DNA from 2 places in the Agrobacterium sp. 20P9.1.2 genome. Region 1 is predicted to be linked to the other one. Evidence: predicted binding sites of a transcription regulator. Region 1 holds the regulator's gene; the other holds the start of a gene.
What was found. Region 1 encodes HrcA, which represses chaperone genes, less so after heat shock. Its sites were predicted from a motif close to GTTAGCACTCNCNNNNNGNGAGTGCTAAC; they were not measured.
Positions count from the first base shown of each region.

Region 2: the regulator HrcA is predicted to act here: its motif matches at 11,234-11,262, upstream of groES (co-chaperone GroES).

Region 1 covers NZ_JBYOKI010000001.1:90,630-105,273, forward strand. The annotation lists gene ubiB (2-polyprenylphenol 6-hydroxylase) at 1-323, opposite strand, end outside; gene ubiE (bifunctional demethylmenaquinone methyltransferase/2-methoxy-6-polyprenyl-1,4-benzoquinol methylase UbiE) at 364-1,140, opposite strand; gene mutM (bifunctional DNA-formamidopyrimidine glycosylase/DNA-(apurinic or apyrimidinic site) lyase) at 1,287-2,183, shown strand; gene AC27VJ_RS00405 (enoyl-CoA hydratase) at 2,202-2,996, shown strand; gene rpsT (30S ribosomal protein S20) at 3,230-3,496, shown strand; gene dnaA (chromosomal replication initiator protein DnaA) at 4,370-5,839, shown strand; gene AC27VJ_RS00420 (DUF805 domain-containing protein) at 6,080-6,514, shown strand; gene AC27VJ_RS00425 (hypothetical protein) at 6,516-7,061, opposite strand; gene AC27VJ_RS00430 (SRPBCC family protein) at 7,058-7,555, opposite strand; gene AC27VJ_RS00435 (metalloregulator ArsR/SmtB family transcription factor) at 7,656-7,997, shown strand; partial or broken gene AC27VJ_RS00440 (radical SAM family heme chaperone HemW) at 8,006-8,140, opposite strand; gene AC27VJ_RS00445 (HIT family protein) at 8,247-8,696, opposite strand; gene hemW (radical SAM family heme chaperone HemW) at 8,739-9,944, opposite strand; gene rdgB (RdgB/HAM1 family non-canonical purine NTP pyrophosphatase) at 9,944-10,588, opposite strand; gene rph (ribonuclease PH) at 10,606-11,322, opposite strand; gene hrcA (heat-inducible transcriptional repressor HrcA) at 11,483-12,574, shown strand; gene grpE (nucleotide exchange factor GrpE) at 12,701-13,336, shown strand; gene AC27VJ_RS00475 (dienelactone hydrolase family protein) at 13,491-14,627, opposite strand.
Region 2 covers NZ_JBYOKI010000001.1:571,863-586,506, reverse strand. The annotation lists gene AC27VJ_RS02795 (pseudouridine synthase) at 1-1,799, opposite strand, end outside; gene AC27VJ_RS02790 (nucleoside deaminase) at 1,872-2,336, shown strand; gene AC27VJ_RS02785 (hypothetical protein) at 2,525-3,151, opposite strand; gene ileS (isoleucine--tRNA ligase) at 3,380-6,220, opposite strand; gene AC27VJ_RS02775 (bifunctional riboflavin kinase/FAD synthetase) at 6,618-7,598, opposite strand; gene AC27VJ_RS02770 (TIGR01459 family HAD-type hydrolase) at 7,627-8,475, opposite strand; gene AC27VJ_RS02765 (acyltransferase family protein) at 8,687-9,796, shown strand; gene chrA (chromate efflux transporter) at 9,829-11,151, opposite strand; gene groES (co-chaperone GroES) at 11,321-11,617, shown strand; gene groL (chaperonin GroEL) at 11,681-13,315, shown strand; gene AC27VJ_RS02745 (DoxX family protein) at 13,516-13,962, shown strand; gene AC27VJ_RS02740 (GFA family protein) at 14,009-14,422, opposite strand; gene hisG (ATP phosphoribosyltransferase) at 14,478-14,644, opposite strand, start outside.

The sequences.
Region 1 (14,644 bases):
TTTGCCGCAGCATTCGGGAAGAAGGCCATGCGGTCCTGCAGGCGCGAAAGGTCTTCGGCAAAATCCGCGCCCACCACATCCGGGCGGGTGGCCAGAAACTGGCCCATCTTGACATAGGAAGGGCCGAGACGTTCCACGGCAGTTGCCAGCCGGTCACGACGGTCTGCATGTTTTGCCCGGTTGCGGGCGAAGGGCTTGAGCATCGCTTTGGCAAATTTCGCCGTGGCCGGCAGCTCCTCGGACGGAAGAGCCAGAACCACGCCTTCGCGCACGAGAACCCAGCCGACCCTTGCGAGCCGGAAATATGCGCCAAGCGTACTCATGCGAATGCCTTCTTCCTGCTGCTGCAAGCCTTCATGTGGATCAAAGCTTCCAGCCGGAATGCAGCGCGGCGATGCCGCCGGTATAATTGGTATAGGTCACGCGCGAGAAACCGGCAGTGCGGATCATCGCTGCAAAGTCTTCCTGATTGGGGAATTTGCGGATCGATTCCACCAGATACTGATAGGGTTCGGCATCACCGGTAATCATCTTGCCGAATTGCGGAATGGCATTGAAGGACCAGGCATCATAGACCTTGTCGAGAAGCGGCATTTCCACTTCGGAAAATTCCAGCACCAGCAAACGCCCGCCGCGCTTCAGCACCCGATGCGCTTCCTTGAGCGCCACATCGATACGCGGCACGTTGCGAATGCCGAAGGCGACCGTATAGGCATCGAAACTATTGGCCTCGAAAGGCAGCTCCTCGGCATTGGCTTCCACGAAGGTCAGATTGTCGGAAAGCTTCTTCTTTGCCGCCCGCTCTTCGCCCACCGCCAGCATCGAGCCGTTGATGTCGAGAACGGTGGAATGGGCGAGGCGATTGGAAGCTTCGATGATGCGGAATGCGATGTCGCCGGTGCCGCCAGCCACATCCAGCGTCTTGTATGACGGGTCCTTGCGCGGGTTAAGCGCTGAGATCATGGCGTCTTTCCACAAACGGTGCATGCCCGCAGACATGACATCATTCATGATGTCGTAGCGCTTGGCGACCTTGTGAAAGACCTCATTGACCATGCCCTGCTTCTGGCCTTCGTCAACCTTGTGAAAGCCGTAAGAGGTTTCCATGCCGCCATCTGCGGTGGTGCGGGCTTCGGTCATCGGCGGTCTCCATCTTTAATTGCGGTGCGGACCATAGCGGAAAGGCGATTGCGACGCTATCTGTTGCGACACAACATGCCTGCGACATGTATGCCCGCAGGCATGAGATCACAAGACCGTTGCGGTAAACATGTGGGATAAACTCCATGCCAGAATTGCCCGAAGTTGAAACCGTCCGACGCGGCCTTGCGCCGACCATGGAGGGTGCGCGCGTAGAGAAAGTCGTGCTTGCCCGGCCCGACCTGCGCTTTCCCTTTCCCGATGGGTTTTCGGCCCTGGTGGAAGGCAAGCGCATCGTCTCTCTGGGACGTCGGGCCAAATATCTGCTGATCGAGCTTGAAGACGGGCTCACCATCATCGCGCATCTGGGCATGTCCGGCTCCTTCCGCATCGAGGAACAGTCAGGGCCGTCGGAAACGCCGGGCGAGTTTCATTATGCGCGCTCAAAGGATGGCAAGCATGACCATGTCATCTTCCATCTGCAAAAAGAGACGGGGGCGTCTGCGCAGGTCATCTATAATGACCCGCGCCGTTTCGGCTTCATGCATCTGGTGGAGCGCGCCCATATCGACCTCTACCCTGCCTTTGCCGATCTCGGGCCCGAACCGACCGGCAATGCGCTGAGCGCCGATTATCTGGCAAGCCGCTTTGATGGCAAAAGCCAGCCGCTGAAAAGCACGCTGCTGGACCAGAAGGTCATTGCCGGGCTTGGCAATATCTATGTCTGTGAGGCTATGTGGCGCGCGCATCTGTCTCCTTTAAGAGCGGCAGGGACACTGGTGACAAAAACCGGAAAGCCCAAGGCCCAGCTGGTCGATCTGACCCAGAAAATCCGCGAGGTCATTGCCGATGCGATTGCGGCGGGTGGCTCTTCGCTGCGCGACCATATCCAGACCGACGGCACGCTCGGCTATTTCCAGCATTCCTTTTCGGTTTACGATCGCCAAGGTCATGCTTGCCCCACACCCGGTTGCGGAGGTACGGTCGAGCGGATCGTGCAGGCCGGGCGCTCCACCTTCTATTGCGCCGCCTGTCAAAAATAATGGGAGAGGACCACCCACATGGATTACGAAACGCTGATCGTTGAAAAGCGTGATGATGTCGGCGTCATCACGCTCAACCGACCGCAGGCTCTGAACGCGCTGAACTCCGCCCTCTTGAAGGAACTGCGACATATATTGGCGTCCTTTTCGACGGATGATTCCATCGGCGCCATCGTCATCACCGGTTCGCCAAAGGCCTTTGCCGCCGGTGCGGATATAAAGGAGATGCAGTCGCTGGATTTCGTCGATGCCTACCTCGGTGATTTCCTGGGCGGCTGGGACGATGTGGCGGCTGCCCGCAAGCCGGTCATCGCGGCGGTCTCCGGATTTGCGCTGGGCGGCGGCTGCGAGCTTGCCATGATGTGCGATTTCATCATCGCGTCCGAGAGTGCCAAATTCGGACAGCCGGAAATCACGCTCGGCGTCATTCCCGGCATGGGCGGGTCGCAGCGCCTGACGCGCGCCGTCGGCAAGGCCAAGGCCATGGACCTGGTGCTGACGGGCCGCAAGATGGATGCGGCTGAAGCGGAGCGGGCAGGGCTGGTGTCACGCATCGTGCCGCAGGAGCGGCTGATGGATGAAGCGGTGGAGGCGGCCAGCACCATCGCATCCCTGTCGCGTGCATCCGTGCTGATGGCCAAGGAAAGCGTCAATCGCTCCTTCGAGGTCTCTCTGAGCGAAGGCCTGCGCTTCGAGCGCCGCCTGTTCCAGTCGCTTTTTGCGACGGACGACCAGAAAGAAGGCATGGCGGCTTTCGTGGAGAAGAGAAAACCTGTATTCAAGAATCGCTATTGCAATCCTATGGCGGAATAGACACAAAACCTTCATGTGTTTTGGGTTCCAGCGACGCCAAGGATTCGGAATATCAGCGTTTTTGCTGAAAATGCGCGTTGACGGGCAGCAGCTTTAGGGTTATATGCCCGCCCACGGTTAGGAAAAGCCATCCGGCTTGTTCCAATTACTCCCGCACTCTTTGGAACGCGAGGTCTTTGACGGACCTGATCCTGTGGTTGCGGATTTTGGTTTGAATTCGAAGAGAGGCATACATGGCCAATACAACTTCGGCGAAAAAGGCGACTCGCAAGATCGCTCGCCGTACCGCAGTCAACAAGGCTCGCCGTTCGCGCGTTCGCGGTTTCATTCGCAAGGTCGAAGAGGCCATCGCATCGGGTGATCTGGCAGTCGCAACAGAAGCGCTCAAAGTAGCCCAGCCTGAGATCCAGCGCGCAGCTACCCGCGGCGTTCTGCACGGCAACACGGCGTCCCGCAAGGTGTCCCGTCTGGCCCAGCGCGTGAAGGCACTTTCCGCCTAATCCGGCTAATACAAATTTATTACAAAAAAGCCTGGTCGAAAGACCGGGCTTTTTCTGTTTCTAACGACTTGTTAACATTGTGCTGCATAGCATGACACTTCTGCGTCAGAGCGATGACGAAAAAAGATAATAAAAAACAATGACTTACAAAAGGTCTTTAAAATCTGACCGTCCTCCCCCTGCGGAAGGTTACCGAAGTATAGAGTCAAGAGAATTTTTATTTTTCCGCCAAATCACGCTTTAAAAAAGCCACGAAATTGAATCTCATTGATTCATAAGAGATTCTCCAGACGGCCATTCAATCGATGCAAAACGGCCTGTGTGAGTCAATGGCCGATCTTCCGTTTCGCAGAAAAATCGCCATTGATCTCCACCCCCGATCCTGCCTAAATGCATCTCGACAAGGGGCAAGGATTTCTATCCACAAGCTATCTCGATCCTTGAGTATCGAAGGTACATGCTCCTTGCGGACGAGTTCTGTTTGAGTTCGTTTTTTCAAGTATCGGGGCCGGTTTGGCCGCAATCCAGCAGGTTGCGGAAATGCGAAACCGTGCCTTGATTGGCATATGTTAAAGTTGTGTTGTGGGAGTAGTTGTTGAGTAATCGCAGGCCTCTCCATGATGTAGAGGGAAATGGGATAACCGGCTCGCGGTAATACAAATGGCTTGAGGACATGTCTTTCGAGGGGAGTGTCCGAGAGTAAGAATGAACGAGGGGTATCCCTGATGGACGTTGGTTCGTCAGGCTATGATTGGCAATTTGAAAGGCGGCAATATGCAATTGAATTTGGTGATGGGTGCGGTGGCAAACGGGGACCGCACACCAAAGGCATGTGATGCAGCTGGCACTGATGCGGCAGGGGACAAACAGGATATGAAGCATGACGCGCTGTTCGAGCGTTTTAGCGCGCGGCTGAAAGCACAGGTTGGACCCGAAGTTTACGCAAGCTGGTTCGCTCGGCTCAAACTTCATTCCGTTTCCAAAAGCGTTGTGCGTTTTACCGTTCCAACGACATTTCTGAAGTCCTGGATCAACAACCGTTACATCGACCTCATCACGACGCTCGTTCAGAGCGAAGATGCTGATGTGTTGAAGGTGGAGATCCTGGTGCGTTCGGCCAGCCGTCCGGTACGCCCGGCACCGGTTGAAGAACGCGCACAGCCTGTGGTCGATATGAGCGCGTCCGCACAGCGGGCAAAGCCGTTCATTCCGCCGCAGCCGACGTCAAGCGCGCAGCAGTCTCATACGGCAGCATCCGCGTCCACGACCCGTCATTCGGGCTCCGGTCCGCTGTTTGGCTCGCCGCTCGATACACGTTTCACCTTCGATACCTTTGTCGAAGGCGCATCCAACCGCGTGGCCCTGGCAGCAGCCAAGACCATTGCCGAAGCCGGTGCCGGTGCCGTGCGCTTCAATCCGCTCTTCATCCATGCGGGTGTGGGCCTTGGAAAGACGCACCTTCTGCAGGCAATCGCCAATGCGGCCGTCGATAGTCCGCGCAATCCGCGCGTGGTCTATCTGACGGCGGAATATTTCATGTGGCGTTTCGCAACTGCGATCCGTGACAATGACGCACTGACGCTGAAGGACACGCTGCGCAATATCGACCTTCTGGTCATCGATGACATGCAGTTCCTGCAGGGCAAGATGATCCAGCACGAGTTCTGCCATCTGCTCAACATGCTGCTCGACAGCGCCAAGCAGGTCGTGGTGGCCGCAGACCGCGCGCCATGGGAACTGGAATCGCTCGATCCCCGCGTGCGTTCGCGCCTTCAGGGTGGCATGGCCATTGAAATCGAAGGCCCGGACTATGAGATGCGCTATGAAATGCTGACCCAGCGCATCGCAACGGCCCGTCAGGAAGATCCGAGCTTCGATATTCCCGAAGAAATCGTCTCCCACGTCGCCCGCAGCGTCACCGCCAGCGGCCGCGAACTGGAAGGTGCTTTCAACCAGCTGATCTTCCGCCGCTCCTTCGAGCCGAACCTTTCGGTCGAACGCGTGGACGAGCTTCTGGCCCATCTGGTCGGCACCGGCGAAGCCAAGCGTGTGCGCATCGAAGACATCCAGCGCATCGTCGCACGGCATTACAATGTCTCGCGCCAGGAACTGGTCTCCAACCGCCGCACCCGCGTCATCGTCAAGCCGCGCCAGGTGGCCATGTATCTCGCCAAGATGCTGACCCCACGCTCCTTCCCGGAAATCGGTCGCCGCTTCGGCGGACGCGATCACACCACCGTGCTGCACGCGGTGCGCAAGATCGAAGAACTGATCGGCGGAGACAGCAAGCTGGGCCACGAAGTGGAACTGCTGAAGCGGTTGATCAACGAAAACAATGCTTGAGACATCAAACGGTCAGGGAAACCTGACCGTTTTTGATGGAATCTTTCCGTAATAATCAAAGACCGACCGCCGTTTTAAAAAAGACGGCGGTCGGTCTTTCTACTTGTAATTGCGTATAGCGCATGATTATTTCTCTGACGGAACCGCTTTTGCGCTGCGTCTGAATTCAGCGTCCGATAGGTGGACGCAAAATGTTTTTTAAAATCTGTCACTGTGTTTCGAAAGACAGAAGGGCATGCGATGGACCTGTTTTCCGGCTGGCATTGGATTGTTATTTTAGTCCTGATGTTCTTCCCGTTGATCTTCGTCTTCAGATCACCTCCACCTGGACCGAACAGGTTTGGACCTTCGGCGATGCCGATGACTTTTGGAGAAGCGATTTCCAGCTTTTTTAAAAACTATGTCAATTTCCAAGGCAGAGCGGCACGCTCGGAATATTGGTTCTGCATTCTGTTTATATGTGTCAGTTCTTTCGTCATCGAATTCATAGATACGAGCGGCTTTATCGGGGCGATATGGTCGCTTGTAATCTTGTTGCCGTCGATAACGGTTTCCGCCCGCCGCCTTCATGACATCAACCGTAGCGGCTGGCATCAGCTTTTGTCCTGCTTTGCGCCAGTCGGGTTGATCGTCGCTATCGTCTGGTACTGCACGCCGGGCCGCGACGAGACCTGATCTAGGATGTGATTGCGAAAGCATCACCCGTCACGGGTTTTGCCCGCACCCTGCGCATCGCTACCCACAGATGGGTCACGGGGATCAGCAGCGTACAGCCGCCGATGATGGCAAAAGGCAAATCTTGCCATCCTCCGTCACTGACGACGATCGTGGTCATGACCGTGGTGGTAAAAGCCAATGGGGCCAAACCGCAATAAAGCCCCGTGCGAAAATCGGCACCGTGTTTCGAGAGCTCTTCGGCGCCCTTGAAAAGATACACATGTGAGAGCCTTGCGAGTTTCCAGAGGGCCATGCTGCCGGTAATCGCCAGTGCCGCAATCGCGGTCACTATCAATCCCATCAGAATAATCGCCTCGCCGTCGCCGCTGGCATCGGCCAGATATACCATAAGCCAGACTGGGCTGAAGAGGATCAGCAAGGCCGCATAAGGTGCGCTAACAACAGCCAGCAGTCCGTAGGTAAAATAGAACGGGACGGCGAAGATGAGGATTTCCATGAGGTAGAGGATACGCGCCATCCGCTGTGATGTTTGGCGACCGGTCATGCCACGGCCTCCCGATGCCGCTCCGAAGCCAACGTCTCGTCGCTCAGCCTGCGCCAATTCTTCGAGGCATATCGATGCGCCTGTTTCAAAGCAAACCAGAGAGCGATTTGCTTTACGGGTGCCAGCAAACCGCGCGCGGTGAATTGGCTGCGACGCTCTACGCGGGTGACGTCTGGTCCCAGTGGGATCAGAACGAACTCGTCCTCGAGATTGCCGATCCAGTCCTTGCACCAGACGGTGCTGCCGATCATGCGGTAACGAAGCTTGCGGTTTGGTTGATAATCGAGAATATGCTGATCGATCGTGCCGCGATCTGTCGTGCACTGGCGCGTGTTGCCAACAGCACCATGGCCTTCCAGAACCTTGCAGCTCATCGGTTTGGGTATGCCCAGGCGAAACAGAAGCGGCCTGGATGTGTCCATTTTGGCATGTAGAAAATGCGGCCAGATGTGATGCGGGGCACAATTGAAAATCCACTGCGATTGAATTTGCATAACAAGCGTCCTTTCTTCATTTCTACAATTAGGTAATCAACTAAATATTATTTTGTCAACAGTTAGTTGATTGCCTAAGTGATTAATGATAGAAAGGGGCATGTCCATTCAGTTGATTTTCGAGGCGCTGGCCTCCCCCGTCAGACGCAAAATCCTGGCTTACGTCGCCCATCACGAGATGAATGCAGGCGATATCGCCGCGCGTTTCGAAATGTCGAAACCATCGATTTCGCAGCATTTACAATTGCTTGAACATGCGGGTCTGGTGTCGTCGGAAAAACGCGGCAAGTATGTTTATTACCGACAGGTCTCTGATACTCTTGCCAACAGCTTGACTGGTTTCGTGCAGGATATCTGCCCCATTGGCGCGCCACTGCGGCGTGAAAGTGCGGAGAATGCGCGTAAAGCGAAGGAAAAAGACTTAGGCACTGCGTCCGAGTAAGGACATCCTCAATACGCCAGATCAGCCACCACCGAGTCCAAAATTAGCATGCCCGATGGCGTGCAGCGCAAGCGGGAGTTGCCGATGCGTTCGATGAAGCCATTTTGGAAGAGGAAGTCTTTCTTGTGGGGATCAAGGTCGCGGACACCGGGGCGCTCCAGTTGGAAAGCGAGCCCCATTCCGTATGCAGCGTTTCAACCAGCAGTGCCACATAATGCGGATGTTTGCTCAGCGGCACTATTCTCAATCCTACTTCGATGACTGGATATCGGCGAGGGCTTGTCTCAGTTTGGACGCCAGCGCCACGTAATCATCACCGGACGATTTTGGGGCATCGGGCCAGGAATAGCCCATGCATGCGGGACGATGGCGTTTGTCTGTCGGCTCGGAATCGTATCTGGGCATGATATGGGCGTGCAGGGCAGGTTCTGCATTTCCCCAGATCTCATAGTTTATCCGCGCACATCCGGTCACGTTCAGAAGCGCATCACCCACCACAGCCATATCGTTTAAAAATATGAGACGCTCTTGGGCACCAAGATGGTTGAGGCTTTGGACGACAGGGTCCGCAAGCAAAAGACAATAGCCTGGAAGAGGCTGTACATCGCCGATGACCAGCCAACCTGAAGCCATCCGGGCAATGACGAAGGGGTTCGTGCCCGCCCGTGCCATCGCGACCCGTTCCTCAATCAGATTCATGGCTGCCTTTCTTCAAACACCGGATTTTGAATCGACGCATCATCAACACGCCAGATCAGCGACCACCGAGTCCAAAATCAGCATGCCCGATGGCGTGCAGCGCAGGCGCGAGTTGCCGATGCGCTCTATGAAGCCGTGCTGCAACAGGAACTCTTCCTTTTCGGGGTCGAGGTCGCGGCCCGAAAGGTCGCTCCAGCGGGCGAGGTCGACGCCTTCGCGCAGGCGCAGGCCCATCAGCAGCAGTTCGTCCGACTGTTCTTCGACACCCAGCATTTCCTGATCCAGAATGCCATGGCCGTCGCGTTCGACGGCCTCAAGCCATGTTTCCGGGTGGCGTTCGGTGGCGGTTGCGAGTTTTGCGCCGCCTTTGGTCAGGCGTCCATGCGCGCCGGGGCCGATGCCGGCATAGTCGCCGTAGCGCCAATAGGTGAGGTTATGGCGGCTCTCAGCACCCGGTATGGCGTGGTTGGACACTTCGTAAGCGGGCATGCCGTGACGGGCGGTAATCTCCTGCGTTGCCTCATAGAGCAGCGCGGATTGATCGCCATCGGGCACGATCAGCTTGCCTGCCTTGTGCAGACCGTAAAAGGCGGTGCCTTCCTCGATGGTCAGCTGGTAGAGCGACAGGTGATCGACCGCATAGGAAATGGCTTCGGCAAGCTCTTTTTCCCATTCCTCGACCGTCTGGTTCGGGCGGGCATAGATGAGGTCGAAGGACATGCGCGGGAAGATTTCGCGGGCGAGCCGGATGGCTTTCAGCGCATCGGCCACATCATGCAGGCGGCCCAGAAATTTCAGGTCGCGATCATTGAGTGCCTGCACGCCCATCGACACGCGGTTGACGCCCGCGGCGCGGTAGCCGCGAAAACGTTCCGCTTCGACGCTGGACGGGTTGGCTTCCATGGTGATTTCGATGCCGTCAGGCACATGCCAGAAACGGGCGATGCCATCCAGAATGGCGCCCACGGTCTGCGGGTCCATCAACGATGGCGTGCCGCCGCCCATGAAGATGCTGGTTACGACCTTTGAACCGCTCAGCTGCCGCATCGTGTCCATTTCCTTGAGGAAGGCGGCAACGAAACGATCCTGATCCACCGGCTTGTGGCGGACATGGCTGTTGAAATCGCAATAGGGGCATTTGGCCGCGCAGAAGGGCCAATGCACATAGATGCCGAAACCGGGTTCGCCGGTATCGGGTGCAATCGTTGTATTGGGGGCAGGGGAGAACCTGCTCCCAAGATCGGTCATCATGCGTTGAAACAGGTTTCGACGAATGTCTTGAAGGCGCGGGCGCGGTGGGAGAGAGCCTGCGGATCGCCGGGCTTCCAGCCATGCTTTTCCTCGGCGCTCATTTCACCGAAGGTCGTCTCGTAACCTTCCGGCTGGAAAATCGGATCATAGCCGAAGCCGCTTGCACCACGCGGTGGCCATGCGACCGTGCCTTCGATTTCTCCGCGGAAAAATTCGGTATGACCATCGGGCCAAGCGAGGCACAGCACGCTGACGAAACGGGCAGTACGGGCGGAAGGATCGGTCGCACCGCGCTCCTGCAAAGCGTCTTCGACCTTCTGCATCGCCATGGCAAAATCGCGCGTGCCATCCGCTGTCTCGGCCCAATTGGCCGTGTAAACGCCCGGATTGCCATCCAGTGCGTCGATCACCAAGCCACTATCGTCGGACAATGCGGGCAGGCCGGAGGCTTGCGCCGAGGCAAGCGCCTTGATCGCCGCATTTTCCTCAAAGGTCGTGCCGGTCTCATCGGGTTCTGCGAAATTCAGCTCCGCAGCCGACTTGGCGGAAAAGCCGAAAGGGCCGATGAGATCGGCGATTTCGGCGATCTTGCCCTTGTTGTGGCTGGCAACAACGATGGTGCGTGTATCGAGTTTGCGCATGGTCTTTCCGCTCCGGGTCAGGCAATCGCCTGCTTTTGCAGCTCAACGAGTTCTGCACAGCCGGTCTTGGCAAGGCCGAGCAGCGTCAGGAATTCCTCTTCCGAGAAAGGGGCGCCTTCTGCTGTGCCCTGAATTTCGACAATGCCACCGGAGCCGGTAATGACGAAATTGGCGTCGGTTTCTGCCGAGGAATCCTCGAGGTAATCGAGATCGATCACCGGCTGGCTGGCGAAAATACCGCAGGAGATGGCGGCGATATGGTCTTTCAGGACCTTCTCCACCTTGATCATGTTGCGGCTTTCCATCCACTTCAGGCAATCGTGAAGGGCAATCCATGCGCCGGTGATGGAGGCGGTGCGGGTGCCGCCGTCTGCCTGGATGACATCGCAGTCGATGCTGATCTGGCGCTCGCCCAGCGCCTGCAGATCGACCACGGCGCGCAATGAGCGGCCAATGAGACGCTGGATTTCCTGCGTTCTGCCACCCTGCTTGCCGGATGCGGCTTCGCGGCGCATGCGTTCATGGGTGGAGCGGGGCAGCATGCCATATTCGGCGGTGACCCAGCCCTTGCCACTGTTGCGCAGCCATGGTGGCGTCTTTTCTTCAAGGCTGGCGGTGACGAGAACATGCGTATCGCCAAATTTGACCAGACAGGAACCTTCGGCGTGCTTGGAGAAATTGCGCTCGAAAGAAACTTTGCGCATCTGATCGGTTTTTCTGCCTGAAGGCCGCATATGGTTCGTCTCCGTTTTGATCTCCGCCTTCTAAGGCCGCGACACCGGTTTTGCAAAGGAAAAGCGGGCTGGGGTTTACCCTGCGCGGAATTTCCGTTTTCACTTAACGACGCGAGAGACTATATTCGCTTTGTTACTGACATTATGAAGAGCGAGCGAAATGGGCCTTTCTCCTCCAATCGGAAAAGAACCGGGTGCGTTGCTGGATGATCGCTCGCGCGAAATCTTCCGCCGCATCGTTGAAGGCTATCTGGAAAATGGTGAGCCGCTGGGCTCGCGCAACCTGTCTCGCCTGCTGCCCATGTCACTCTCGCCCGCTTCCGTGCGCAATGTGATGAGCGATCTGGAAGAGCTGGGTCTCATCTATTCGCCGCATATCAGCGCCGGTCGTTTGCCCACCCAGACCGGATTGCGCTTTTTCGTGGATGCCTTCATGCAGGTGGGTGATCTGCCTGCCGAACAGCGCGCCAGCATCGACCGCCAGATCGGCCCCGTTTCGGGCCGGGAGCAGCCGATAGAGGGGTTGCTGACGGAGGCAAGCCGCATGCTGTCCGGCATGTCGCGCGGCGCGGGTCTGGTGCTGACGACCAAGAGCGACGCGGTGCTGAAGCATGTGGAGTTCATTCGTCTCGAGCCGACCAAGGGTCTGGCCATTCTGGTAGGTGACAACAATCAGGTCGAAAACCGCATCATCGATCTGCCCGCTGGTATCACCTCCTCGCAGCTGACGGAGGCCGCAAACTTTATCAACGCCCATCTGTCTGGCCAGACGCTTCCCGAATTGCGCACGCAACTCCTGCAGCAGAAATCCGAGCTTCAGACGGCGCTCAGCACGCTGGCTCAGGATCTGGTGACGCGCGGACTGGCGGTGTGGTCCGGCGATAATGAGGAAGGCAAGCTCGGACGGCTGATCGTGCGCGGGCGCTCCAATCTGCTGGAAGGGCTGGCGGGGGAAGAGGACATCGACCGCGTGCGGTTGCTGTTTGACGATCTGGAGCGCAAGGACAATCTGATAGAGGTTCTCAATCTGGCCGAGACCGGCTCCGGCGTCAGAATTTTCATCGGATCGGAAAACAAATTGTTTTCGCTGTCGGGCTCATCACTTATCGTTGCACCCTACAGGGACGATGAGAACCGCGTGGTGGGCGCCGTGGGCGTGATTGGCCCGACGAGGCTCAATTACTCGCGCATCGTGCCCATGGTCGATTATACCGCCCAGATCATGGCGCGGCTTTCCAGCCAAAGACGCTGATATCGAAAAGACATCATTGAATCCTAGATGGTTTCACTGGCAAGCCTTGATTTTTGCTTGGCAAAGCTCGATATCGGGCGCAACCCCTAACACTAAGCCATTACACATGTGAAGCTGGAGAACGTCATGACCGATGACACAAATAAAGCCGGACCTGACGCAGACGTCGTAGACGAGGCTAACGAAGCGGCAACGGCGGAGAACGCTGTGCCCGAGCAGGCAGAGCCCGATCCGATTGATGTGCTGAAGGCCGAAAATGCCGATCTGCGCGACAAATTCCTGCGCCTTGCCGCCGAAATGGACAATCTGCGTCGTCGCACCGAGCGTGAAGTAAAGGATGCCAAGGCCTATTCCGTCGCCGGTTTCGCCCGCGACATGCTGGCCGTATCCGACAATCTTCGCCGCGCTCTCGAAGCCATTCCCGAGGAACTGAAGACCAATGCCGAAGCGGGCATTACCGGCCTGATCGAAGGCGTCGATATGACCGAGCGCGCCATGCTGTCTGCGCTGGAACGTCACGGCGTGCGCAAGATGGATGCGGAAGGCCAGAAATTCGACCCGAATTTCCATCAGGCCATGTTCGAAATCCCCAACACGGCGGTTCCGAACAACACGGTTGTTCAGGTGGTACAGGCTGGCTTCACCATCGGTGAACGCGTTCTGCGCCCTGCCATGGTCGGCGTTGCCAAGGGTGGTCCGAAGGGCGAAGTGCCGGTTACGGCAGAGCCGGGCACCAGCGGCGTTAATGAGAAAGACGCTTAACTCGCGAGTTTCTCCCTCATTCCTGTGCCTGTCACAGGAATCCAGTCAGCCCAAGTCTTTGGGCTGAATAGAGTCTTTCCGACGCGCAGACGCGCGTCGACTGGATTCCTGTCACAAGGACAGGAATGAGGGGCGGAAATCGGCGTCGCTGCCATCACCGCTTAAACTGCCCATCCAGCCAGTCAAACGCATAATCCTGCTGATCCGCTTCGAACACATGGCCAACCGGCCAGATTTTGCGTTCGAACCGATCTGCCGCATCCCACGCATCCCAGACGTCTTTCATTTTCCCGAAGGCTTCCGTCACGGACGCAAGCGGGAAAAGCGTGTCCTTCTCGCCTGCGAAGATCAGCATGGCGTTGGGTGCTGCAAGGCTGGCGACATCGGGGTAGTCCAGATGCTGCATGAGGCCAGGGTGCGTCATGTGCCAGGCGGAGCCGCCGCGCAGCTGATTGTTGCCGGGCACCATCAGGCCCTTAGCGGTTCCCATCCAGTTGACCGCGACCGTGGCTGTGATGTCATCACTGAGGGCCGCCGCCTGCCATGCCCGGAATGCGCCCATGGAAAAGCCAATGGCCGCAATGCGCCCCTTGTCCACCTCTGGGAGGCTCTTGAGAAATGCCGCAGCGCGGACGTCTTCCAGCGCCATGGAGCCTGCGAGCGAGCTTCCCATATTGGCGAAATTGGCCGCGAGTGCCTGCTGGGCCTCATAGGTCAGCGGGCCGCGATCTGCCCAACCCAGAGCGTCTGTGGCCATAACGATATAACCGCGACGCGCAAGCTCATCACCGGGGAAACGGCCCGAGAAGAACTTTTGGCCCCACCCTTTAGAAGAGATCAGCCTGGCCTCGTCACCCCATGTCTCGATCAGCTTTTCCTTGCCGATATCAAATTTCGATCCATGGTCGTGGTAAAACACCGCTGCTGGGAAAGGGCCTTTGCCCTTGGGCACCAGAAGCAAAGCGAGAACGCGACTGTCCTGCGTCAGGTTGAATGCGATCTTGCGGGCGACATAAGAGCCGCGATCGATCTCATCGATAAGCTGGGGTGAAAAGTCGGTGTGATCAGGGGTCTGAAGCGTCAGTTCCCAGAGCTTGGCCCGCGCGTTCATTTTCCAGGCGGGAAGGTCGGTAACCTGTCGCGACCAGCTCAAGGGAAAGGTCAGGCGCTGTTTGAACACCTCGGCAAAGACTGGCAGAGCGTCGGGGGTAATGCCGTGGGCCTGGTAATCCATCATCGGCGTTGATGCCGTGTCATCCCCGCAGGCTGCCATGATTTTTTGAGACTCCATGATGCTCCCCCATCGCC
Region 2 (14,644 bases), 480 kb from region 1:
TTGCCGAATGCTGGCTTGCCGCCGAAACCACCCGGTTTGCCACCGGACGGGCGACCTTCACGCGGCTTGTCGCCGAAGGGTTTTGCTCCGCGTGGCTTATCACCGAACGGGCGCTCACCGCGTGGACGGTCACCCTCTTCGCGCGGCTTGCGGTCGCTGAACGGACGCTCGCTGCGGGCCGGACGGTCGCCGAAAGGGCGTTCCGAACGGGCGGGACGATCACCAAAGGAGCGTTCGCCGCGAGGACGGTCATTGCGTTCAGCGCCATCGCGTGGCTTGCGGTCGCCGTAAGGGCGTTCGCTGCGTTCGCCGGTCCGGGCCGGGCGGTCGCCGCGATCCGGGCGTGCGCTGAATGGCCGGTCGCCACGGGGGCGATCACCACGGTCGCCTGCGTCACGCGGCTTGCGGTCTCCAAACGATTTCTCGCCGCGCTCGCCACCGCGTTCGCCTCTGCCGCGACCACGGCTGTCGTCCTGCGCGGGCTTGTCTGCGCGGATCCATTCGCCATCGACGTCTCTATGTCTGACGATTGCGCGACGGGCATCGGCTTCTGCGGATGGTTTCTTGAAGACGCTTTCGGCTTCGGCGCGCACGGACTTGCGCTCCTTGCCATCGCGCGTCGGCCTTGCACCCGGGGCCATCCACACATTGGCTGTGCGGTTGCTGCCCATGGGCGGGCGCTTGGGACGGTCGTCGTCGCGCTCTTCATCGCGACCCTTGGCGAAAGGCTTGCCGGGACGCTTCGCATCCGGCTTGCCCTGCGCGCGGTCGCGCGGATTGTCGCGCTTTTCCGCGAAATTGCCGCCGCGCGGGTTCTGCTCGGCATCGCCGCGCTTGGTCCATTCGGACTTGACGGGACGCTGAACCGGAGCTTCATCCTCGTCAACGACCGCATCATAGATCGGCGCATCGAAATTGGCGCCTGCGGCTTCGATCAGGCGCGGGCCAAGCTGGTCGCGCAGCATGCGGCCACGCACTTCCACCACCTGGCTTTCCGGCAGGTCACCCAGCTGGAACGGACCATAGGAAATACGGATGAGGCGGTTAACCTCCAAGCCGAGTGCACCCAGCACATTCTTGATTTCGCGGTTCTTGCCTTCGCGAAGACCCATGGTGATCCACACATTGTGGCCCTGGGTCCGGTCCAGCGTCGCATCGATGGCACCGTAGAGAACGCCATCGACGGCAATGCCGTCCTTCAGCTTGTCCAATGCAGCCTGATCGACCTCACCATGGGCGCGCACCCGGTAACGGCGCAGCCAGCCGGTGGTCGGCAGTTCGAGAACACGAGACAGGCCGCCATCATTGGTCAGCAGCAGCAGACCTTCGGTGTTGATATCCAGACGTCCGATGGACAGGACGCGGGGAAGTTCCTTCGGCAAATTGTCGAAAACGGTCGGACGTCCTTCCGGGTCGGAATTGGTCGTCACCAGACCGGCAGGCTTGTGATAGAGCCACAGACGTGTGCGTTCCGCACCACGGATCGGCGCGCCATCGACCTCGATCTTGTCATCGAGGGTGGCATTGACCACCGGGCTGTCCAGCTTGACGCCGTTCAGCGACACGCGACCTTCCATGATCATGCGCTCGACATCGCGGCGCGAGGCCACGCCTGCGCGCGCCATGATCTTGGAAATACGTTCGGGCTTGGTGGGTGCCGTCTCGGTCACGACAGTCTCGGCCTTGGCCGTCACTGGCTTGTTTTCGCGCGCCGCATCAGGCTTTGCCGAAGGCTTCGGCTTCCTGTCACGGTCGAATGTTTTGCCGCCAGCGCGCTTCGGCTTGTCTTTGAATGTCATTTGTTGTTTGCCTGTTGTTTGCCGTGTCCTATCAGGTCGCGCGGCACTGGTTAAGAGGAAATTGCAAGAACTATGGCGGAAACGACGCATTTCATGGAGCTGGCGCTTGCCGAAGCGCAGGCCGCAGGCCAACGGAACGAAGTGCCCATCGGCGCGGTGCTGGTGCTGGATGGCCGTGTGATTGCCCGTTCCGGCAACCGAACCCGCGAATTGAACGACGTGACCGCCCACGCCGAAATCGCCGTTATCCGCATGGCCTGCGAGGAACTGGGGCAGGAAAGACTGCCCTGCGCGGACCTTTACGTGACGCTGGAACCCTGCACCATGTGCGCTGCCGCCATATCCTTCGCCCGCATCCGCCGCCTCTATTATGGCGCCAATGACGTGAAGGGTGGAGCGGTGGAAAGCGGTGTGCGCTTCTTCAACCAGCCGACATGCCATCATGCGCCGGAGGTCTATTCGGGGATGGCGGAAGTGGAGAGTGCGGAGATTTTACGGGAATTTTTTCAGAGCAAGCGGAATGATGGTGCAGTGTAAGGTGGGTTGCCACGCTCACCTCACACTCAACGTCATCCTCGGGCTTGACCCGAGGATCTGACCACGTTTGACGTAGGGGTTCGTTAGATCCTCGGGTCAAGCCCGAGGATGACGGAGGTTGGGGCGTGGGCTTTTATAAAGCTTTTCGCGCTGGGTAATAAATACCGCCGCTGCCGCCCAATCAACCCTTACTGGAACGGGTTCCACCAGCTTTTGCCAGTACCGGCCATGGCCGCATTCTTCTTGCGCTCTTTTTCCTTCTTCGCTTCCGGCTCGCCTAGATCAGCAAGCTGATCCTGCGGCAGGTTGCGGTATTCGACCGGTGGGTCGGTCAGGAATTTGCGCTGGTTGCTGTTGACGATGGTGCCGCCCTGCGAATCTGCCTTGGCCTTGCGGAAGGCTTCCCATTTCTGGCTTTCGGTCATCTGGCCGTTGGTGCCGTTACCGGCCAGAAGTGGCGAACGGTAATGCGGATTGTCGCGGTTTTCGTCCGCTTCCTTGCGCAGACGCTCACGCGCTTCTTCAGGCGTTTCCGGCCATTGCGGGTTGGTCTCGCGGTTGGCAAGGCTCTGCTGCGGCTGTGCCAGCTGCTCGGCGCGGGCCTGAGCGGGAACGACGAGGCCGGGACGCGGATTGTATTTCAGGTTGCGCTTGCTCTGATCGCCGGTGATGGAGGTGGCATTGCCAAGGTCATCCACCAGCTGTTCAGCCGATGTCTTTCCCGTGCCATAGGTCGGGCTGGTGCACGCGCCTAGTGCAAGGCAAACAGATACTGCGCCAAAAATGGTGCCGTACATGCGAAAACTCTGCGTCATGCTCATTGAAACCCTTCCGCCCCAAGCGCCGTGCGTCCTCAGCGGACACCCACAGGGCGCTCTTTATATTAATCTAGTCATCGCGCATTCCGAAAATCGACGTCGATTTCCGGGCCGATGCTGTAGCCGTCCCGACGACCGGTAGCCCCGCATTGATGCTAAAATCCGGCCAATTTCAGGCAGGTTTACCGGATGAACGGCTAAAGTGCAATTCATCCGGCCATTTTCTTAAGCACTGACGCCAAGTTCACGCAGCGCGACGGCATCGCGGGCCGATACGTCCGGAAACGCAGGATCGGAGCCGACATCGGTGGTGATGCGCCAGGAGCGGGCGCATTTGCGGCCTTCGGCAAGCTTCTGCTCGACCGATACCTTCTGCACTTCGCTCAAGCGGAAGCCATCTGCCGGGCCTTCGCCAGCCACAACCGAGATGGCCGAGGTGATGCAGATTTCCGCGAAATCCTGACCTTCGAGTGCGGCCATCAGCTCGGCATCCGCAATGTGCACGACGGGAGCTGCTTCCAGCGAAGAACCGATGCGCTTTTCACGACGTTCCACTTCCAGCGCGCCTGTGACAACCGTGCGGACCTTGCGGATTTTATCCCACTTGGCTTCCAGCGCCTCGTTCTTCCATTCCGCGGGAACGTCCGGGAACTGAACGAGATGTACCGATTCCGCATCGGCGTAGCGCAACAGCCATGCCTCTTCCGTCGTAAACGGCAACATGGGTGCGAGCCATGTGACAAGGCAATCGAACAGCTTTGCGATGACCGACAGCGAGGCACGACGCTTCAGCGACGACGGGGCGTCGCAATAGAGCGCATCCTTGCGGATATCGAAATAGAAGGCCGACAGCTCGACATTGGCGAAATCGATCAGCGCGCGGGTGATCTTCTTGAAGTCGAAGGCGTCGTAGCCGTCGCGCACGACCTGATCAAGCTCCGACAGACGGTGCAGCATCAGCTGTTCCAGTTCCGGCAGATCGGCATAGGCGATCTCTTCGCCCTTGTCGTGCGCCAGCGTGCCCAGCATCCAGCGGATGGTGTTGCGCAGCTTGCGATAGGCATCGATGTTGGTCTGGATGATGGCCTTGCCCAGACGCTGGTCTTCCCAGTAATCCGTGGTCATGACCCACAGACGCAGGATATCCGCACCGGATTCCTTCATCACGTCCTGCGGAGCCACCACATTGCCAAGCGACTTTGACTGCTTGCGGCCCTGCTCGTCCATGGTGAAACCATGGGTGACTACGGCGTTGTAAGGCGCACGGCCACGCGTCGCGCAGCTTTCCAGCAGCGACGAGTGGAACCAGCCACGATGCTGGTCGGAACCTTCCAGATAGACATCGGCTGGCCATTTCAGGTCAGGGCGGTCTTCCAGCGTAAAGGTGTGCGTGCAGCCCGAGTCGAACCAGACGTCGAGGATATCGCGTACCTGATGCCACTTGGTATGATCGTGGTCGTTACCGAGGAAGCGTTCCTTGGCACCATCTGCAAACCATGCATCCGCGCCTTCGGCCTCGAAGGCCTCCAGAATGCGGGCATTGACGGCGTCGTCCAGCAGTATTTCGCCCTTTTCGTCTGCAAACACAGCGATAGGCACACCCCAGGCGCGCTGGCGCGAGAGCACCCAATCCGGACGGTTCTCGATCATGGCGCGCAGACGGTTCTGGCCAGCGGCAGGCACGAAACGGGTGTCATCGATGGCCGACAGGGAGCGCGAGCGCAGCGTGGTGCCATCGCCCAGTTCCTTGTCCATATAGACGAACCACTGCGGCGTGTTGCGGAAGATGACCGGCTTCTTGGAGCGCCAGCTATGCGGATAGCTGTGCTTCAGACGGCCACGGGCAAACAGATTGTTGGCCGCGATCAGCGCCTTGATGACGCGATCGTTGGCGTCACCTTTCTTGCCGTTGTCGTCCATAACGCGGGCAGCGCCGCCTTCAGCGGATGGACCGAAACCGGGTGCGTCTTCGGTGTAGAAGCCGTCATCGCCAACCGTGAAGGGAATTTTGGACGAGATGCCGCGCGCTTCCAGATCTCGCGCCTGAGACATCCATGCGTCAAAGTCCTCACGACCATGGCCGGGAGCCGTGTGGACGAAGCCGGTACCGGCATCATCGGTGACGTGATCGCCGTCGAGAAGCGGGACGACGAAATCGTAGCCGAGGTCAGCCAATGGGTGGTCGCAGGTGATGGCGCCGAGTTCTTCCGCCGTGACAGGACGAACCAGCTTGAATGTCAGCTTTGCCTTCTTCGCGGCTTCGTCGGCCAGCTTGGTAGCGAAGATCAGCTTTTCACCGGGCTGTGGACCAAAGTCGTTCTCAGCGGATTCGACTTCGAACAAGCCGTAAGGGAAGCGCGAAGAGAACGAGATGGCGCGGTTGCCGGGGATGGTCCAAGGCGTCGTGGTCCAGATGACGACGGACGCGTTGAGTAGTTGAGCTTCTGCCTCGTTTCTTCCTCGACCAAGGTTACCGCTCTCATCGCGCTTAACCAGTGACGACTTTACGTTGACCGGGAACTTCACCCAGATCATATCGCTCTCGACATCCGCATACTCGACCTCGGCCTCAGCCAAAGCCGTGCGTTCGACGACCGACCACATGACTGGCTTCGAGCCGCGATAAAGCTGGCCGCTCTTGGCGATCTTCAACAGCTCGCCAGCGATGCGGGCTTCCGAGTGGAAGTTCATGGTCGTGTAGGGCTGTTCGAAATCGCCCTCGATGCCGAGACGCTTGAATTCGGCGGATTGCTTTTCGATCCAGCCAGCCGCGAACTCACGGCATTCCTGACGGAATTCGTTGATCGGGACCTCGTCCTTGTTCTTGCCCTTGGCGCGGTAGGCTTCCTCGATCTTCCATTCGATGGGAAGGCCGTGGCAATCCCAGCCGGGGACGTAATTGGCGTCAAAGCCGCGCATCTGGAACGAGCGGGTGATGACGTCTTTGAGGATCTTGTTCAGCGCGTGGCCGATGTGGATGTTGCCGTTGGCATAGGGAGGGCCATCATGCAGCACGAATTTTTCGCGACCGGCGGCGGAGGCGCGCAGCTTCTTGTAAAGACCCATCTGCTGCCAGCGGGCAACCGTTTCCGGCTCCTTCTGGGGCAGACCGGCGCGCATGGGGAAATCCGTCTGCGGCAGGTACAGCGTGGTGGAATAATCGATTGTCTGTGCGGTGTCGTTCATGATCATACCGTTATGCGGCGTGCCCGAAATTGACAAAGAATTTCAGGGTTGCGCCGTCTTGAGTGCAAGAGGGGCAAAGCGGAGAGGCGCTTGCGGCAAGCGCCGAAATCCCGGACCTTTCGGCTGCTTACTGCGCGCGAAAGGCCGGGCCAATAATTCGGGAAATGAACGTCAACCGAAATTGGTACATGGCGGTTGTTTATGCGTTTTTCCCGCAAAAAGGAAGAGGTTTGTCGGTTTGAATGCGCATGTCTGTCGCCAAATCCGACACCAACCATCAAAATGCGATTTTAGCGTCCAGTTCGCTGAGCGGCGTTACGCCTGACAGCAGTGCCCTCGCCTCCTCCTCGTCGCGCTTGATCTGCGCCACCAGCGGCTCCAGCCCGTCGAATTTCAACTCGTCTCGCAGGTGACCGAAGAAGGACACCGCGCAGATTTTGCCATAGAGATCGCCGGAGAAATCGAAGACGAATGTTTCGAGAAGAGCCGCGCCATTGTCGGTAACGGTGGGGCGATAGCCGAAGCTGGCAACGCCATCATAAAGCGTGCCATCGGGCCGGCGGAAACGCACGGCGTAGATGCCGGGTTTCAGTTCCGTTTCCGGCGGGAGCGCCATGTTGGCGGTGGGGTAACCCAGCGTGCGGCCGAGCTTCTGCCCGCCGATGACTTCCGCCTCGACCGTGTAACGATAACCCAGCAGGCCAGCGGCACCGGCGACATCGCCCTGCGACAGCAGTTCACGGATACGGCTGGAGGATACGATTTCCGCACCTTCATCGCGGAAGGAATCGATCAGCATGACATCGAAGCCATGCCGTTTGCCTGCCGCCATGAGATAGGCCGGACCGCCTTCGCGTCCCTTGCCGAAGTGGAAATCCACGCCGGTGACGACGGCGCTGGCACCCAGCCAATCGACCAGAATGGATTTGACGAAATCTTCCGCAGACCGCTGCGAAAAATCGCGGTCGAACGGGTATTCGATGACGGAGTTGAACCCTTCCGCTTCCAGCACGCGGGCTTTTACGGATGCTGGCGTGAGCCGGAAGACTGGCGTTTCAGGGCGAAACACGGTGCGCGGATGCGGCTCGAATGTCAGCACCAGTGCCGGAACGTTGCGGGATGAGGCGAGCTCCAGCGCATGGTCCAGCACCGCGCGATGGCCGCGATGCACACCATCGAAATTGCCAATGGCGATGACGCCGCCCTTCAAATTGTCGGGCAGCGGCTCCTTCTTTTCATTGCGGTGAAAAACGGTCATGGGCAAACTCTGTTTTCAAGCCAGTGCTTCAAGCCAAACGAGGCATCCACCAGCCGGGTGCCGCGTTCTGGCCCTTGAGATAGGCGTTCAGCAGGGCCTCGTCCGTCTCGCCATTCAACGTATATTCTGCCGCGTGAATGCCGCCGCTGATATAGAGAAGCGTCAGGCCCGCATCGATGGCGCCTTTGACATCCGTGGGCATGCCATCGCCGATGGCCAAAACGCGATCCTTGGTGAACGCGCCGCGCACTTCCTTGGCGGCAGCAAGGCAGGCCTCGTAGATCGGCGCATGCGGCTTACCCGCGATGCGGACTTCGCCGCCCAGCTGCTCGAAATAGGCCGCCATGGCGCCGGCGCAGGGAATGATGCGCTCGCCACGTTCCACCACCAGATCGGGGTTTGCGCAGATCATCGGCACGCCGCGGGCAACGAAGCCCTTGAGCATATCCGTGTAATCTTCCGGGGTTTCGGTTTCATCATCGAAAAAGCCGGTGCAGACCACAGCGGTTGCTTCCGTTTCCGGCACCACTTCAATGTCGAGACCTTCCAGCAGCGGCATGTCGCGCTCAGGCCCCAGCAGAAAGACTTTTTTCGGACCCTGCGAAATCAAGGTACGCGTCACATCGCCCGAGGTGATGATGCGGTCATAGGCCGTATCGGGAATGCCCAGCGCGCGCAGCTGCGTGATGACGCCGGGGGCCGGGCGTGGGGAGTTGGTGATGAGCACCACCGTCTTGCCCGCCTTGCGTGCCGCCTCCAGCGCTATGGCCGCGTGGGGAAACGCAGCAACGCCGTTGTGCAGCACACCCCAGACATCGGAAAGAACAACGTCGAACCGATCTGTGATTTCGCCAAGGGTGGAAATGCGGTGGGCCATGAGATGCTTCCAGACTTTCAAAACTGCCAGATTTTTCAAAAATGCATGGGCGTGACATGGCAAACCAGCACGCCGATTACAAGCAAAAACGAGTCTCGCCAACCAAAGCGCAGAGAGCCGAGTTCGCCTTTTTGCACTGCAACATGTTGTGATCGCACGCCTGACGTGTTTTTATAGGGCGGGGCTGGCTTACTCTACCGAGGAGCCATCGATGAAGAGAATTGACCAGCTCGAGGGTCTTCGCGGTCTTCTGGCCGCATGGGTTGTTCTGGTTCACCTGCTGCCCGCAGCCGGCATTGATCCTGACAGCATGGGTGCGCTGAAACCCCTGATCAATGAAAAAATCCGCGTGCAAATCTTCTGCATCATGAGCGGTTTCGTGATTTTCGTCATGATGTCCTCGCTGTCGGAAGACTATTCGACTTACATAACCCGCCGCATCAAACGCATTTATCCCGTCTATATTTTCGCGTTTTTCCTGTCGATTGCCTTTGCCTGGATCGCCTATCAGGCACTGCATACAGCCGATTTCCAGAGCGTGCGCAATGCGGGCCGGATCGCCATTCTCAACCGCAGCTTCGAGAACTGGGAAATGAACACGCTTGCCCATATGACCATGCTGCATGGCATCATTCCCGATAGCTGGCTGCCGCTGGGTGCCTATGCGTTTCTGGGTCAGGCCTGGAATATTTCCACCGAGTTCCAGTTCTACCTGATTGCACCGCTGGCTTTCTGGTGCCTTCACCATTCCAGCAATCTGGTGCGCGTCGGCTTCCTTGCGGCCTCCGTCATCGGCGTCTGGTATTTCCGCCATTGGCCGAATGGGGCAATCCTCGCCAACTACGCCATCTATTTCGCCGCTGGCATCGCCAGCTATTACCTCTGGAAGATGCGTTGGGACGACCAGCCCTTCATGTCGCCGCCGGTCGTTTTACCGCTGGCCGCCATTGTCGGTTATTTCGATCTGGCCATCGGCGCATGGATTTTCGTCTTCACCAGCGCCATCATGGTACGCGACAAGGGCCGCAAGAAGGGTTTCGTGGCGATGTTTCTGGAGCATCCCGCCATGATGTTCCTCGGCACCGTCTCCTACTCGCTCTATCTGCTGCACATGATACCGCTTTATGGCTGGATGTATGTGCTGAACGATCAGGGTTTCAGCCAGGGTACCTATTTCGCCATGCTGGCGGCGCTGACCTTCGCCACGGCCATTCCCTTCTCCTACCTCGCGCATAAATATGTGGAGCGGCCATTCTATCGGTCGAAGACGCACCGCACACCCCCCGCGGCAACGATGCGGCCTGCTGTCGAAGGCAAGTAATCAGATGTGCCGCCACCTCATGCGGCGGCACATCACATCAGCCAGAGGCGAAGAACACCGCCTGCGATGCCAAGCGCCAGCACCGGAACCATGCCGACTTTCCAGCGCATCAGCATCATCAGGGACAGGACCAGCAGTCCGGTCGCGAAGGGATCGAGCGTATTCCAGACCGGCCAGGATATGCCGGGGCTGAAGCTTAGCGGAACAGCTATGCGCTTGACCTCGCCAAACAGCACATGAAGTCCGAACCAGATGGATAGGTTGAGAATGACGCCGACGACCGCCGCCGTGATGGCCGAAAGCGCAGACGACAGAGCGCGGTTGTTGCGCAGTTTTTCGACATAGGGTGCGCCAAGAAAAATGAAGATGAAGCTCGGCACGAATGTCGCCCACGCTGTGACCGTCGCGCCCATAACGCCTGCGACCATCGGGTCCAGCCATTCCGCATGGCGAAACCCGGCAAGAAAGCCGATATAAGGAAGCACCAGCACCAGAGGCCCCGGCGTGGCTTCCGCCAGCGCCAGACCATCCAGCATTTCGCCGGGGGAAAGCCAGCCGTGGGTCTCCACCGCCACCTGCGCGACATAGGCCAGCACGGCATAGGCCCCACCAAAAGTAACCACCGCCATGCGCGAGAAAAAGCTTTGCAGGGTCGCCAGCGTTTCCGGCGCGGAGAAGAGAAAGATCAGCGCCAGCGGGATTTGCCATATCACCAGCCCCAACACGAGCCCTTTCACCCGAGAGAAAAGCGTGACCGGTGTCGTCTCCGTATCCGTCTCGCTTAATTCAACGGCGGCATGTCGCGCACGTAGAAAGCCGATCAGGCCAGCCGCGAAGATGACAAGCGGAAACGGCAGGCCGAAAACGAAAAGCGCAATGAAGGCTGCGGCTGCGATGCCTGCCAGAAAACGGCTGACCAGCGCCCGTTTCGCCACCCGGATCAGGGCTTCGACGACGATGGCCAGCACGCAGGCCTTCAGGCCAAACAAAAGGCCGGGCAGCCAATGCGTATCCTGATAGAGGCAATAGGCCGAGGCAAGGGCGACGATGGCGAAGAAGCCCGGCAGGATGAACAGCGTCCCGGCAATGATGCCGCCCCGCACGCCATGCATGAGCCAGCCGATATAGGTAGCCAGTTGCTGCGCCTCCGGCCCCGGCAGCAGCATGCAGTAATTCAGCGCATGCATGAAGCGCGCTTCAGACACCCAGCGTTTCTCATCCACGAGAATGCGGTGCATCATGCCGATCTGTCCGGCGGGACCGCCGAAGCTGAGACAGCCTATGCGGGCGAAGACGGATGTGAGCTCGGCGAGGGTCGGTTTGGCTGCGGGTGGCGGGTTTATAATATCTGTCATGAACCGCTGATAACCATTTTACATGAAATATTTCCGACAGGGCGTTCTTGACTCACCACAGGCACAGCCCTATCTCTGCCTCGCTAGCACTCTCCAATGAGGAGTGCTAACACTTATCACGCGGACCTTTGATGGGTCCGTACAGGTCATTTGATCGAGGGATTAGACAATGACAAGCACTACTTTCCGTCCGCTGCATGACCGCGTCGTTGTTCGTCGCGTTGAGTCTGAAGCAAAGACCAAGGGCGGCATCATCATTCCTGATACCGCCAAGGAAAAGCCACAGGAAGGCGAAATCGTCGCTGTTGGCACCGGCGCTCGCGACGATAGCGGCAAGCTCGTTCCTCTGGACGTCAAGGCTGGCGACCGCGTGCTGTTCGGCAAGTGGTCCGGCACCGAAGTCAAGCTCGACGGCGAAGACCTTCTGATCATGAAGGAATCCGACATCATGGGCGTTATCGGCTGATTTAGCCGGTTTTCTCATCCTTACATGACAACCAATGGGCAATGAGCCCGGGAGTTTTCTACCATGGCAGCTAAAGAAATTAAATTCGGCCGCACAGCGCGCGAAAAGATGCTTCGTGGCGTCGACGTTCTCGCAGACGCAGTGAAGGTAACGCTTGGTCCTAAGGGCCGTAACGTCATCATCGACAAGTCCTTCGGCGCACCACGCATCACCAAGGACGGCGTTTCTGTCGCCAAGGAAATCGAACTCGAAGACAAGTTCGAAAACATGGGCGCACAGATGGTCCGCGAAGTTGCTTCGAAGACCAACGACATTGCCGGTGACGGCACCACGACTGCGACCGTTCTTGCACAGGCCATCGTTCGCGAAGGCAACAAGGCTGTTGCAGCCGGCATGAACCCAATGGATCTCAAGCGCGGTATCGACCTCGCTGTTTCCGAAGTCGTGAAGGACCTTCAGGCCAAGGCCAAGAAGATCTCCACATCGGAAGAAGTTGCACAGGTTGGCACGATCTCTGCAAACGGCGACAAGCAGGTCGGTCTCGACATTGCTGAAGCCATGCAGAAGGTTGGCAACGAAGGCGTTATCACAGTCGAAGAAGCCAAGACTGCTGAAACCGAACTCGAAGTCGTTGAAGGCATGCAGTTCGACCGCGGTTACCTGTCGCCTTACTTCGTCACCAACCCTGAAAAGATGGTTGCTGACCTGGAAGACGCCTACATTCTTCTCCACGAGAAGAAGCTTTCGAACCTTCAGGCCATGCTGCCTGTTCTCGAAGCTGTCGTTCAGACTGGCAAGCCACTCGTCATCATCGCTGAAGACGTCGAAGGCGAAGCTCTTGCAACGCTCGTCGTCAACAAGCTGCGTGGCGGCCTGAAGATTGCTGCTGTCAAGGCTCCTGGCTTCGGCGATCGCCGCAAGGCCATGCTCGAAGACATCGCGATCCTGACCGGCGGTACGGTTATCTCCGAAGACATCGGCATCAAGCTCGAAAACGTCACGCTCGACATGCTCGGCAAGGCGAAGAAGGTTTCGATCTCCAAGGAAAACACGACGATCGTTGACGGCTCCGGCCAGAAGACCGACATCGAAGGCCGCGTTGCACAGATCAAGGCTCAGATCGAAGAAACATCTTCCGATTATGACCGCGAAAAGCTGCAGGAACGTCTTGCCAAGCTGGCTGGCGGCGTTGCCGTTATCCGCGTTGGCGGCTCCACGGAAATCGAAGTCAAGGAACGCAAGGACCGCATCGACGACGCTCTGAACGCGACACGCGCTGCTGTTCAGGAAGGCATCGTCCCAGGCGGCGGTACTGCTCTTCTGCGTTCTTCCACGAAGATCACCGTCAAGGGTGCAAACGACGACCAGGAAGCCGGCATCAACATCGTTCGCCGCGCTCTTCAGTCGCTGGTTCGCCAGATCGCTGAAAACGCTGGTGACGAAGCCTCCATCGTTGTTGGCAAGATCCTCGACAAGAACGAAGAGAACTACGGCTACAACGCCCAGACCTCTGAATATGGCGACATGATTGCCATGGGTATCGTTGACCCGGTCAAGGTTGTTCGCACAGCCCTGCAGAACGCAGCTTCGGTTGCTTCGCTGCTGATCACGACAGAAGCCATGATTGCAGAACTTCCTAAGAAGGAATCTGCAATGCCTCCTATGCCAGGCGGCGGCATGGGCGGTATGGACTTCTAAGAAGTCTGACCTTCGGAAATACGAAAAGGCGGTCCTTGCGGGCCGCCTTTTTTGTTGTGGCATGTATAGCTGATAAAAAAGCTCACTGTCTCCGAATAGTGAACAAATTGTCTCCAATCGTTCATCTTTCTTGCGATGCGGAATTGGCGCATATGTCAATTATCAATTAACGCCATCCGGGCAACATCTTGGAGACTTCCATGTCCAGCAGCCAGAACACACTCGTGCTCGTCGCGCGTATTCTTCTTTCTTTCATCTTCATCTATTCAGGCTTCGGTAAGCTGACCGACCCTGCTGGCACCGCTGGCATGATTTCCGGCGCTGGCCTTCCTGCCGCGACCGCTCTTGCCTATCTCGCTGGCGCTTTCGAATTGCTCACCGGCCTTGCCATTCTCGTTGGTTTCCAGACGAAGGTCGCTGCCTGGGCGCTCGCTGCATTCTGCGTGTTCACCGGCCTCGTCTTCCACAGTGGCACCGTTGCTGTTCCTGGCTGGCCAGATGCGGCTCTGGGCTGGATCAACACGCTGAACGGCATCATGCTGATGAAAAACATCACGCTGGCTGGCGCTTACATCCTGCTCGCAACCTTCGGTGCCGGTGCATACTCGCTTGATGCCCGCCGCGGTCTGGTTGCTGCGCGCGCCTGATTGAAGTGATCAAAAGAAAGGCCGCCGGAGCAATCCGGCGGCTTTTTTATTTCACGTAATCTTTCTCGTAACCGGGAAGATCATCGATATTGGATAACCAGTTCACTGCCGATCTGGTCCATATCTGAGCCTTCGGAACCAGCGCGTCGCGCTGATCGATGCTTCCCCAGCGAATTCCCCACTCCTTCGCATCCTCGCCTTCACCGCTGGTAAACAGTGGCGAGCCGCACGCCGGGCAGAAATGCTGGTTGCGCGGGAGGCCATTATCGCCCGTCTTGCGATAGACCTTCGGCCTATTCTCTCCGATTTTAAGAGCAGAACGCTTCACCGTCAGCGTCACGCGAAAGGGTGAGCCGGTCAGGCGCTGGCAATCCGTGCAATGGCAAATGCCGACGCGCCCGGGATCGGCCTCAGCCTCGAACTGGATGTGGCCGCACTGGCACTGGCCGGTAATCTGCATGATGAGCTCCTTCTCTTGGAGCCCATCATAAAGCAGCCGTTCGATAAGCCAAGAATTACAGCGCGGATTGAACCCGCGCAATGATATCGCTGACCACCGCATCACCCGCATGTTCCGGCTTGCGGGCGCGCACGAAGCAGGCTTCGGACCGCAGGATGATGCCATCGGTCAGAACCTTGAGATGGTTCGCGGTCAGCGTCGAGCCGGTGGAGGTTATGTCCA